Regions from separate parts of the Actinotalea sp. JY-7876 genome, predicted to be linked through region 1. Evidence: riboswitches for the same ligand, from Rfam matches in the RefSeq annotation. Region 1 holds a riboswitch; each other region holds the start of a gene.
The links. A riboswitch is a leader RNA that binds a small molecule or an ion and turns the genes downstream of it on or off. The one in region 1 is predicted to bind cyclic di-GMP.
Positions count from the first base shown of each region.

Region 2: linked by a shared signal. The riboswitch ahead of H2O74_RS03050 (hypothetical protein) and the one ahead of H2O74_RS07505 (BldC family transcriptional regulator) in region 1 are both predicted to bind cyclic di-GMP.
Region 3: linked by a shared signal. The riboswitch ahead of H2O74_RS04150 (hypothetical protein) and the one ahead of H2O74_RS07505 (BldC family transcriptional regulator) in region 1 are both predicted to bind cyclic di-GMP.

Region 1 covers NZ_CP059493.1:1,596,564-1,600,447, forward strand. The annotation lists gene rpsA (30S ribosomal protein S1) at 1-211, shown strand, start outside; gene coaE (dephospho-CoA kinase) at 300-947, shown strand; gene H2O74_RS07500 (pyroglutamyl-peptidase I) at 944-1,591, shown strand; gene H2O74_RS07505 (BldC family transcriptional regulator) at 1,671-1,877, opposite strand; cyclic di-GMP riboswitch class I at 1,893-1,967, opposite strand; gene uvrB (excinuclease ABC subunit UvrB) at 2,146-3,884, shown strand, end outside.
Region 2 covers NZ_CP059493.1:617,588-621,471, forward strand. The annotation lists gene H2O74_RS03040 (hypothetical protein) at 1-307, shown strand, start outside; gene H2O74_RS03045 (SGNH/GDSL hydrolase family protein) at 333-1,214, opposite strand; cyclic di-GMP riboswitch class I at 1,315-1,389, shown strand; gene H2O74_RS03050 (hypothetical protein) at 1,608-2,006, shown strand; gene H2O74_RS03055 (uracil-DNA glycosylase) at 1,999-2,757, opposite strand; gene H2O74_RS03060 (DUF3263 domain-containing protein) at 2,923-3,222, shown strand; gene H2O74_RS03065 (LytR C-terminal domain-containing protein) at 3,252-3,875, shown strand.
Region 3 covers NZ_CP059493.1:863,855-867,738, reverse strand. The annotation lists gene H2O74_RS04155 (hypothetical protein) at 1-339, shown strand, start outside; gene H2O74_RS04150 (hypothetical protein) at 276-1,451, opposite strand; cyclic di-GMP riboswitch class I at 1,535-1,609, opposite strand; gene H2O74_RS04145 (hypothetical protein) at 1,837-3,884, opposite strand, start outside.

The sequences.
Region 1 (3,884 bases):
CGCGCACGCCCGCTGGGAGGCGCACAAGAAGCAGGTCCTCGAGGCCGTGCAGGCCGACGCGGACGCGTCGAGCAGCACCTCGGAGTCGAGCTCCAGCTCCAGCAGCAGCAGCGCGTCGACGTACTCGTCGGCTCCCGTCGAGGAGGCCGCGGGCACGCTCGCGTCCGACGAGGCGCTCGCCGCTCTGCGCGAGAAGCTCACCGGCAACTGACGCCCGCGCCTCGGCGCGACGTCGGCACGGCCGCACGACGGGCCGGTCACCTTCGGGTGGCCGGCCCGTCGGCGTCTAGGCTGGATCCGTGACCGTCGACGAGGAGCTCACGGGCGATCGCGCCAGGACGGTTCGGCGGATCGGCCTCACGGGCGGGATCGCCGCCGGCAAGTCCGTCGTGGCCGCGCGTCTGGCGTGGCTCGGTGCGGCCGTGGTGGACCACGACGTGCTCGCGCGGCAGGTCGTCGCCCCGGGGAGCCCCGGCCTGGCCGCCGTCGTGGCCGCCTTCGGCGGGGGTGTCCTGACCGCGGCCGGCGAGCTCGACCGGCCTGCCCTCGGCCGGGTGGTGTTCGCGGACCCGGCGGCGCGCGAGCGGCTGAACGGCCTGGTGCACCCGCTCATCCGGGCGGCGGCCCACGCCGCGGAGGCCGCCGCGGTGGCGGCCGGGTACGACGTCGTGGTCCACGACATCCCGCTGCTGGTGGAGACCGGCCAGGCCGGACGCTTCGACGAGGTCGTCGTGGTGGACGCCCCGGCCCAGCTGCGCCTGCGGCGTCTCGTCGAGGGGCGTGGGCTGGACGCGGAGGAGGCCTGGGCGCGCCTCGCCGCGCAGGCGGACGACGAGGCCCGGATCGAGGCGGCGGACGTCGTGCTCGACGGCGCGGGCTCCGTCATGGACCTGCAGGCCCAGGTGGACCGGCTCTGGGAGCGCTGGCGCACGGCGGCACCCGCGTGAGCCGGACGGTGCTCCTCACGGGCTTCGAGCCGTTCGACGGGCAGGTGGCGAACGCGTCCTGGGACGCCGTGCGTGCGGTGGCTCAGGGCTGGGACCGCGACGAGCAGGTCGTGGTCGCGCGGCTGCCGGTCTCGTTCCGCGGTGCACGCCAGCGGCTGCGGGACGCGGTCCGGGAGCACGCGCCCGACGTCGTCGTGCTCGTCGGGGAGGCGGGCGGCCGGTCCGCCGTCGGCGTGGAGCGCGTGGCGCTCAACGTCATCGACGCGCGGATCCCGGACAACGACGGCTCCGCGCCGGTGGACGTGCCCGTCGTGGCCGGCGGTCCGACGGCGCTCCTGAGCGGTCTGCCCGTCAAGGCGTGCCTCGCGGCGGTGCGCGCGGCGGGCGTCCCGGCGGAGGTCTCGAACACCGCCGGCACCTACGTGTGCAACGCGACGTTCTACGCGCTCATGCACCTGCTGGCGTGCTCACCCGGCCTCCCGGGCGTGCGCGGCGGCCTCGTGCACGTCCCGCGCGACGTCGCGCAGGTGCGTCCCGGTGAGGCGTCGCTGCCGGTGGGGCAGTCGGCGGTGGCGCTGTGGGCCGTCCTCGGGGCGTGTCTCGACGGCAGCGAGATCACGATGGCCGCCGGGTCCGAGGCGTGAGTCGGCAGGCGGGGTGACGCGGGTCGGCCCGGCCCGGCCCGGCGCTCGCGCGTCGGGCCGACCGGGCCGGTCGCCGGTGTCAGTTCTGCTGCGTCGGCACCATCGAGAGCAGGCCCTCGATCTCGGCAGCGACGAAGCGGCGGTGACCGCCGAGGGTGCGCACGGCGCTGATCTTGCCGGCGTTGGCCCAGCGCGTGACGGTCTTGGGGTCGACCCGGAACATCGTCGCGACCTCGCCGGGCGTGAGCAGGGCGTTGGTCGTCGTGGTGGTGGGGGCTGTCTGCATGTCGTGTCCTTGTCATCTGGTGGCTGGGCTGCCCTGGTCGGGCCCCTGGCTTTGCGTCCCCGCCTTGCGGCGGGTTTGCCCTTGTCTGTGACGAGGCGGTGGTCCGGATGATCCGGACTCCGTGCCTCACAACACGGTATCGGGGACGAACCGGACAGGCTTGAGGGCGCGCCGATGTGATCTACGTCACACGAGATCGTCGCGCGGCTGTGCCGGCCGGACCGACCCCGGGACGGGCCGTGTCGGACCCGCGACGTACCGTGGAGCCATGCGCCCCGTGACCGACCTCCAGCGCCGTGCCGCCACCCTCGAGGTGGTCTCCGAGTACACCCCGTCGGGCGACCAGCCCACGGCGATCGCCGAGCTCACCGAGCGGATCCAGGCGGGCGAGAAGGACGTCGTGCTCCTGGGCGCCACGGGTACCGGCAAGTCGGCGACGACGGCGTGGCTCATCGAGAAGCTGCAGCGTCCGACCCTGGTGATGGCGCCGAACAAGACGCTGGCGGCGCAGCTGGCGACGGAGTTCCGCGAGCTGCTGCCGAACAACGCGGTCGAGTACTTCGTCTCGTACTACGACTACTACCAGCCCGAGGCGTACATCGCGCAGACGGACACCTACATCGAGAAGGACTCGTCGATCAACGACGAGGTGGAGCGGCTGCGCCACTCCGCGACGAACTCGCTCCTGACGCGGCGCGACGTCATCGTGGTGGCGTCCGTGTCGTGCATCTACGGCCTCGGCACGCCCCAGGAGTACGTCGACCGCATGGTGCACCTGGCCGTGGGGGACCAGATCGAGCGCGACCAGCTGCTGCGCCGGTTCGTGACCATGCAGTACACCCGCAACGACATGGCGTTCACGCGCGGCACGTTCCGGGTCCGCGGGGACACCGTGGAGATCATCCCGGTGTACGAGGAGCTGGCGATCCGGATCGAGTTCTTCGGCGACGAGATCGAGGCCATCCACCTGCTGCACCCCCTGACGGGCGACGTCCTGCGCTCGGAGGCCGACGTCCACCTGTTCCCGGCGACGCACTACGTCGCGGGGCCCGAGCGCATGGAGCGGGCGATCTCCTCGATCGAGGCCGAGCTCGAGGAGCGGCTGGCCGAGCTCGAGCGGCAGAACAAGCTGCTCGAGGCGCAGCGGCTGCGCATGCGCACCACGTACGACATCGAGATGATGCGCCAGGTCGGCAGCTGCTCGGGCATCGAGAACTACTCGCGGCACATCGACGGGCGCGGTCCGGGCACGCCTCCCCACACGCTGCTGGACTACTTCCCCGAGGACTTCCTGCTGGTCATCGACGAGTCGCACGTGACCGTGCCGCAGATCGGCGCCATGTTCGAGGGCGACATGTCGCGCAAGCGGGCCCTCGTCGAGCACGGCTTCCGCCTGCCGAGCGCCATGGACAACCGGCCGCTGCGCTGGGAGGAGTTCGTCGAGCGCATCGGCCAGACCGTGTACCTGTCCGCGACGCCGGGGCCGTACGAGCTCGCGCAGTCCGACGGCGTGGTCGAGCAGATCATCCGCCCCACCGGCCTCGTGGACCCGGAGATCGTCGTCAAGCCGACCACGGGTCAGATCGATGACCTGCTGCACGAGATCCGGGTCCGCGCCGAGCGCGACGAGCGGGTCCTCGTCACGACGCTGACCAAGAAGATGTCGGAGGACCTCACCGACTACCTGCTCGAGCGGGGGGTGCGGGTGCAGTACCTGCACTCCGAGGTCGACACGCTGCGTCGCGTCGAGCTGCTGCGGGAGCTGCGGATGGGCCAGTTCGACGTGCTGGTCGGCATCAACCTCCTGCGCGAGGGCCTGGACCTGCCGGAGGTGTCGCTGGTGAGCATCCTCGACGCCGACAAGGAGGGGTTCCTGCGGTCCGGGACGTCCCTCATCCAGACGATCGGCCGCGCGGCCCGCAACGTCTCGGGCCAGGTCCACATGTACGCGGACAAGGTGACGCCGGCGATGGCGATGGCGATCGAGGAGACGACGCGACGCCGCGA
Region 2 (3,884 bases), 980 kb from region 1:
CCGCTCGTGGTTCGCCGACCCGAAGCGTCGCAGCTTCACGGTCGTCGTGACCTCGCCCTCGACGCCCGGCGGGGCGTGGGAGCTGGTCTACGACCTGGCGCACCCCGTCTTCGGGGGCACGCCGGAGGTCCTCTGGGGGCCGTCCAACGTCGCGGCGCAGACCGGCTGCGCGCAGCGCCCGACCTTCGTGCTGCGCGGCACGGGGAACATCCGCACGGTGTCGGCGGGTCAGCAGCGCTCCGTCGTCCTGATGGCAGACAGCTGGACGGACATCTTCGGGAGCAGGAACATCCTGCGGTGCTCGTGATCCAGCCGGGACCCTGCTGCGGGGCTCAGCGCTCCACCGGCGTGAGCTCGGGCCGCTTGGGCCGCCGTGCGTCACCGCTGGACCGGCGCCGCAGGCGTCGCGTCGCCCACGGGTAGGCGTGCTCGCGGAACCACTCCGCGTCCTGCTGGACGCGCGCCGCGAGCGGCACGGGCGGCAGCGGCGTGAGCGGGTCGTCCCAGGCGGCGTCGTCGGGCTCGAGCCCCAGGCCGACCAGGGCCGCCTGCGCGACGCGCCGGTGCCCCTCGGTCGTGAGGTGGATCCGGTCCGGCGCCCACATGCGCCAGTCGCGAAGCGAGCGCATCCCCCACACGTCCGCCACGTAGGCGCCGTGCTTGCGTGCGATCGACCAGATGTGCGCGTTGTAGACGCCCGCACGCCACCGCGTGCGCCGGACGACCGGGCTGTCCTTGGCGTCCATGCCGGTCGCGAGCAGCACGTCGACGCCGGCCGCCCGCAGCCGCGCGACGGCCGCCTCGAGGCGTTCCGCGAGCACGTCGGGGTCCGCCGCCGGCCGGAGCATGTCGTTGCCCCCGCCGACGACGCTCACGAGGTCCGGACGCAGCTCGAGGGCGGCCGGCACCTGCTCGCGCAGGATCGGCTCCAGGAGGCGACCCCGCACGGCGAGGTTGGCGTACTGCACCGGGGCGTCGCCCTGCCCGATGCCGGCGCGCTCGGCCAGGTGCGCGGCCAGCAGGTCCGCCCAGCCCCGGCACACGAGCGTGGGGTCGACGGCGGTGGTGGTGGTCGGCGGGGCACCCCCGGGGACGTCCCACAGGCCCTCGGTGAACGAGTCGCCCAGCGCCACGTAGCGGCGCCACGGCGCGGTGCGGCCCGGCGGTGCGGTCGGCTGCTCGTCGTCGCCGTGCGGCGTCCGGGTGAATTCCACGCCTCCCAGTGTGCGCCGATGCGACACAGACGCCCAATCCGGGCGCGGAGCCGGAAGGGGGGCTGGACCGCCGGCGTGTGATGGGTCACTCTTGGCTCGTCAGCGACAAGGGCAAACCCACCGCGAGGTGGGGACGCAAAGCCACGGGACCCCTCGGGTCAGCCGGGCCACCGAACGTGAGGTCCACCATGAGCAGCACGCTTCCCGTGCGATCCGGCTCCACTCCTCTGTGCCACGACGCCGCGCGCGTCCCCCTCGGCCTCGGCCTACCCGCCTCCTGAGCACGTTCTCAGGACGCTTCCCGCACGCCCCCGGGCGTGCGACCGCCGGCAGGACGTCGGCGCAGGGGATCACCGGACGGATCCGGTGACGTGGACCACCAGGAGGGTGGAGATGGATCGACGGACGAGGAAGGCGGCATCGGTCGCACTCGTGGCGCTCGCCCTGGTGGGCGTGCGGACGGCGTCCGCGGCCGGGGTCGACCTGGGGGGTCAGCAGGTCCTGGTGGGGGAGGACGGGGTGCAGGGGTGCAGCTCGTCGCAGATCGAGGTCCGGTACGACGTCGCCTACGACGCCGCACTGCAGGGATACGGCGTGAGCGGGGCCCGGCTGTCGGGGCTGGACACCGCTTGCGAGGGACACGACGTGGTCGTGACCCTCAGCGGGCCCGGGGGGGTCGCGCTGGCCGAGCTGTCCGCAGTGATCGGTGCGTCGGAGACGACGGTCCCGGTGCCGGCGAACGTGCCGGTGCCGGCTGAGGAGCTCACGGGGGTGAGCGTCGTCCTCAGCTAGTTCGCGGTCGCAGGACCGCGGCGCCCGACGTGGCGCCGTCCCCTGGGGAGGGGGCGGCGCCGGTCGGTCGGGTCTGCTGGTCGGGGGACCAGCGCACGGGAGGCGCGCCCTGCTCGGCGAGCAGCGCGTCGACGCGGGAGAACGGCCGGGAGCCGAAGAAGCCCCGGGACGCCGAGAGCGGGCTGGGGTGCGCGCTCTCGACCACGGGGACGCCCCCGAGCAGCGGGCGGACCTGCTGCGCGTCGCGGCCCCACAGGAGGGCGACGAGCGGCCCGCCCCGTTCCACGAGCGCCGTGACGGCGCGGTCGGTGACGTCCTGCCACCCGAGGTGCCGGTGCGAGCCCGGTGCGCCGGTGCCCACGGTGAGGACCCGGTTGAGGAGCAGGACGCCCTCCTGCTCCCAGTCGCTGAGGTCGCCGTCGGGCCCGCGCACGACGCCGACGTCGTCCGCGAGCTCGCGGTGGATGTTCTGCAGCGAGCGGGGCAGCGGGCGCACCCCGGGCGCCACCGAGAAGGACAGGCCGACGGCGTGCCCGGGCGTCGGGTACGGGTCCTGGCCGATGACGAGCACGCGGACGTCCGCCATGGGCCGCGCGAACGCGCGCAGGACGGCGTCGGGGGCCGGGAGCCAGGCCCGGCCGGCCGCGGACTCCGCGCGCAGCGCGTCGCCGATCTCGCGCAGCCGCAGCTCGACCGGTGCGAGGGCCGCGGCCCAGTCCGGGGCCATGAGCGCGTCGAGGGGCTGACGGATCACGCGGCGACCCTAGCCGCCGCCGCGCTCCCTTACTCGATCACCGCGCGGGGGTCATCCCGACGCGCCGGGACGAATGACACGCGTGTCATTCCGCGTCTACGATGAGCCGACGCCCGGGGACGGGCGACGACGCCGCTTCACCCTGGAGGACCCATGGACGCGATGGCCACCGCGCGCGACGCGGACCGCACGGACGCCCGGGTCCACGCCGCCGAGCTCTCCGAGCGCGACCAGCAGATCCTCGCCTTCGAGCGCCAGTGGTGGAAGTACGCCGGGGCCAAGGAGCAGGCGGTCAAGGAGCTCTTCGACATGTCCGCGACGCGGTACTACCAGGTGCTCAATGCGCTCATCGACTCGCCCGCGGCGCTGGCCCAGGACCCCATGCTGATCAAGCGCCTGCGCCGGATGCGCGCGTCCCGCCAGCGGGCCCGCACCGCGCGTCGTCTGGGTGTCGACGCCTGAGAGGCGGGGCGCCCGCTAGCCTGTCCGCCGTGAAGGCCGGCGACTACCCCTACCCCGCGGACGAGTTCGACGCCGCGGATGCCCGGGGCGGCCCACGAGGCGTTCACCGCGCACCGCGCTCGCGCCGCCGCCGTCTGCTGCCCTTCCTGGTCGTCCTCGTCGTCTTCCCCCTCCTCGCCTACGGCGCGGTCACGTGGCTCTCCGACTGGCAGGGGCTGGGCTCCGGGGGGACGCCCGCGGAGGGGACGTCCACCGAGGCCGACGAGGGGACCACCGAGGAGGAGCCGGTCGAGGAGGACGCCGGCGAGGCCGAGGTGCCCGTCGAGCCGGAGACGGAGGAGCCGGTCGAGACGACCCCGCCCCCGCCCCCGGTCGACCTCGCCACACCCGTCGAGGTGTTCAACGCCACGTCCCGCTCCGGCCTCGCGGGCGGTGCGGCCGAGCGTGTGGAGGAGGCCGGCTTCACGGCCGTGAGTGCCGGCAACTGGCAGGGCGACGACCTCGAGGCGTCGACCGTGTACTACGCGACGCCCGACCAGGTCACGACGGCGGAGCTCGTCGCGCAGACCCTCGGCATCACCGCCGTGCAGGAGTCCGCGGAGCAGGCGCCCGAAGGCGTCGTCGTCGTGCTCGCCGCCGACTACGAGGACTGAGCCGACCGC
Region 3 (3,884 bases), 730 kb from region 1:
CTCGCCACGAGCCTCGAGAACTCGTTCCTCATGTACGCGGTCGACATCGGGACCGTCTTCGCCGTCCTGTACTTCGGTGCCCAGGCCGTGCTCGTGGTCCGGGCCTGGACGCGTGGGGACCGCCTCCCGGGGGCGCGCCAGGGAGCGCTGATCGCGTTCCTCCTGCCGCTCACCTACAGCGCCCTCGCGTCGCGGTCCGCGGTCGGCATGATCCTGTGGGTGGCGCTGGCGCTCGGGGTGGCCAGCACCCGGCCCGGCACCGGGCCGGCGGCCGGTCAGGGAGCGGTGCCCGTGCCGCTGTCGCGGCGGACCTCGATGGCTGTGCCGTCGTCCGCGTAGACGTTCCCGCTGGTGATGACCGTCAGGTCGGGCGTGGTGAGCACCGTGAACCAGTTGTTCTTCCCCGCCATGGGCGTGTTGCGCATGTCCCGGGCGAACGTGTTGTTGGTGACCTCACCGAAGTTCATCGGACCGGTCTTCTGGGACGTCACCAGCTTGATCGGGATGTGCGCCCCGTCCACCCAGTTCCCGTCGATCCGAGAATTCGTCACCGCATTGACGTTCGGCGTCAGGATCACACCGAATCCACCCTGCGGGTATGCGTAGTTCTGCGTCCCGGCCGTCGTGGACCGCCACACCGACAGCGTGTTCCCGAGGATCTGGATGTTGGAGCCACCCTGGATCTGGATCGCGTCGTTGTGCGTCTGGTTGTCCGAGTGGTTCGGGTCCGGCGAGAAGTAGGCCAGGTCGTGGACGTAGCTCGACTCGACCCGCACGTTCGCCGCCGTGCCGTGGATGTTGTAGATGCCGAACCCGTCGACCACGTTCCAGGTGTTCACGCGCCGCGCGGTGTAGTCGTGACCGAGCATCCCGTTGATCCAGTACGACGGGAAGTCGGGGACCAGCGTGACGTCCTCGACCACCAGGTTCTTGACGCGCGCGTCGTTGGCGTTGATCAGACCGGTGTCGAAGGACCCCGGACCGCTGCCACGCACGCGCGTGTTGCGGATGGTCACGTCGGCGGCCTTCACGGTCACGAAGCCGTACACGTCCAGGTTCTCCAGCACCGTGCCGGGCTGCGTCACCACGATGTCCCCACGATGGGTCTGGAGCCGCGAGCCCGCCCTCACGCCCGTGCTCGACGCGTCCGGCTTCACCACGTCCGGGGCCGGCGCCGTCACGAGGGGGGCCGGCGCGAGCGCGTACGCCGACGGGACCTGGCTGCTCGACGCCGCGGCGGCGGGCATGTCGAGCGCGCCCGGAACCGGCGCCCCCGTCAGGGTGACGGCCGCGAAGGGCGCCGCGTCCGCGGGCGCGAGGACATCGCCGGCCGAGGGCGTGGCCGCCGGGACGGCCACGGTGGCGCGAGCCGCGACGGTGGGCGTCGGGGCGACCTCCGCGGCGGCCGTCGGTGTGGCGACCAGCACGCCGGCCAGGGCGAGCGCCACCATCGCGCGACGGCCGGAGGGCGCGCGTGCGCCGCGCCGGGCCGAGCGGGACGGTCGAGGCTCAAGCACAGGAGGTGCTCCGTCGATTCGGTAGCCTGGCGGACCGCGGGGGTTCCATGGCTTTGCGCCCCTGCCTCGCGACAGGTTTGCCATTCTCGTGGACCACCGGATCGTACGTGGGCCATTTCCGCCGGTCCAGCACGTCGAGGTGGCGTCACCCGCACGGATCAGCCCGGTCCGGGTTATTCGGACATTACGACGGAATATCTCGGGACCGTCCGCGAATGGCTCGCCCGCGCAGTTTCCGGGTCATGCACCGGGCACCGGGCGCCACCGCCACGTGCAGGACCGCCGCCCCGCCGCGCCGCGCGGTCGCACGGCGGAGCCGTCACGGGTCGTACCGGATGCCGAGGTCGCGCCCGAGCGCGAGCGGTCCGGCCCCGTCCGCCCAGACGTTCCCCGTGAGCGACGAGTCGAACGTGACGCCCTCGCGCACCCGGATGACGTACCGGGAGCCACGTCCGTGGTCGAACTGGTTCCGCCCGAAACGGTTCCCGGTGAGCGTGCCGAAGTGCATGCGCTCGTAGCCACCGCGCGAGACCGAGACCGAGGCGTAGCCCCCGTCGAACCAGTTCTTCGTCACCGTGGCACCGGTCACCGGCGCGACCGTCGGCGTCACCATGAGGCCGGCGCCCCGGTTGCGGGCGTCGTAGCTCTGGTCGCCCACGGCGGTCGACATGAACGACTCGAGGCTGTTGCCCGTGATGCGGATCGCCGAACCGCCCTGGATCTGGATGCAGTCGTTGTGGCTCGGCCCGCCGTCCTGCTGCGGGTCGCGGGCGAAGTAGCTGAGGTCGTGGCACCAGCTGCTCTCGATCACCACGTCGACGGGTCCCCCGCCGTTGCCGGTGTCGAAGATGCCGAAGCCGTCCACGACGTGGTGCACGTCCACGCGCCGGGCGGTGTAGTCGTGCCCGAGGATGCCCGTGATCCACGGCGACGGCTGCTTGGGCACGAGGGTGGTGTCCTCGATGACGGCGCCGCGGCAGGCCGCGTCGAGGCAGCTCACCAGACCGGTGCTGTAGGAGCCGGTCCCGCTCCCCCGGACCACGGAGTTGCGGATCGTGACGTCGGCCGCGCGGATCGAGACGAAGCCGTGGATGTCCTTGCCGTCGATGACGGTCCCGGGCTCGGTGATCACCAGGTCCCCGTCGTGCCGCGTGAGCGGCGTGCCGTCGGGCACACCGGTGGTGGCCGCCGTCGGCTCCACGGCGCCCACGGCGGGCGGGGGCGCCGGGCTCGGCGCCGGCGTCGGCGTCGGCGTCGGCGCGGGCGCGGCGGGTGGCGGCACGGGAGCGGCGGGTGGCGCGGCGGGCGCGTCGAGCGGTCCCACGAGGCCCAGGAGCGTCATCGTCACACCGACGCTCGCCGAGGTGTTCCGCACGGTGAGCGCACCGTCCTCCCCGAGGCGCACGTACGCGACGTTGGTGCTGTCGCGGCCGGGGTACGGGTTCAGGACCGAGGTCGCGGCGCAGGCGCCCGCGACCTGCGTCCCGGGGCACACCGTGAGGGCGGTGCCCCCCTGCGCGTCGTGGGCGCGGACCTGGATCTTGGCGGCCGTCGCGCCGGCGGGCGCACCGGCGGCGCGGATCGTGCGCGACTCCCCCGCGGCCAGGGTCGCCTCCAGGAGCGGGGCCGAGGCGGCGTGCACCTTCCCGGTGTCGGCGGCCACGAAGAACCCCTGGAGGTCCGCGTTGAGCCGGACGGAGCCGCGGTGGTTGTAGAGCACCACCTGGTCGCCGCGCGGGCCACCGAGGCCCACCACGGCGAAGTTCGACCGGTTGGCACCCGGGGCCGGGTTGAGCACCGAGGTCCTGGCGCAGTCGCGGACCGCGGTGCCGGCCGGGCACGCGGAGACGTAGCCGCGACGCGTCGCTGCGGCGTAACCGAGGTCGAGCGCCACCGCCGTGGCGCCGTCCGGGACGTCGGGGACCGTGAGCGTCACGGTCTGCTGCACGCCGACGCCCTGCCAGGACATGATCCGGCGCGGGTCGACCGGGACGAACCCGTCCTGGTCGGCCGTCGTCGCGTCGAGCACGAAGCCGTTGAGGTCGACGTAGACCGTCACGCCGCCGCTGCGGTTGCTCAGGGTGACCTCGCCCCCCTCGCTGAGCGGGGCGAGGACCTGACCGGGCGTGACGGGTCCGGGTGACGCCGCCAGCATCGACTCGGCGGGGCAGGTCTGCGCCGCACCGCAGGTGCTCAGCGTCGTGACGGCGCTGGCGTCCGCCGCCGTCACGTTGAGCACCGCGGCGGACGCCTCGGCAGGAACGGCGGGCACCCGCACCGTCACCGACTCCCCCGGCTCCAGACGCGAGGTCAGGAGCCGCACCGGCGTCACGGTGCGGATCGTCGACACGTCGGCGGCGGGGCGCA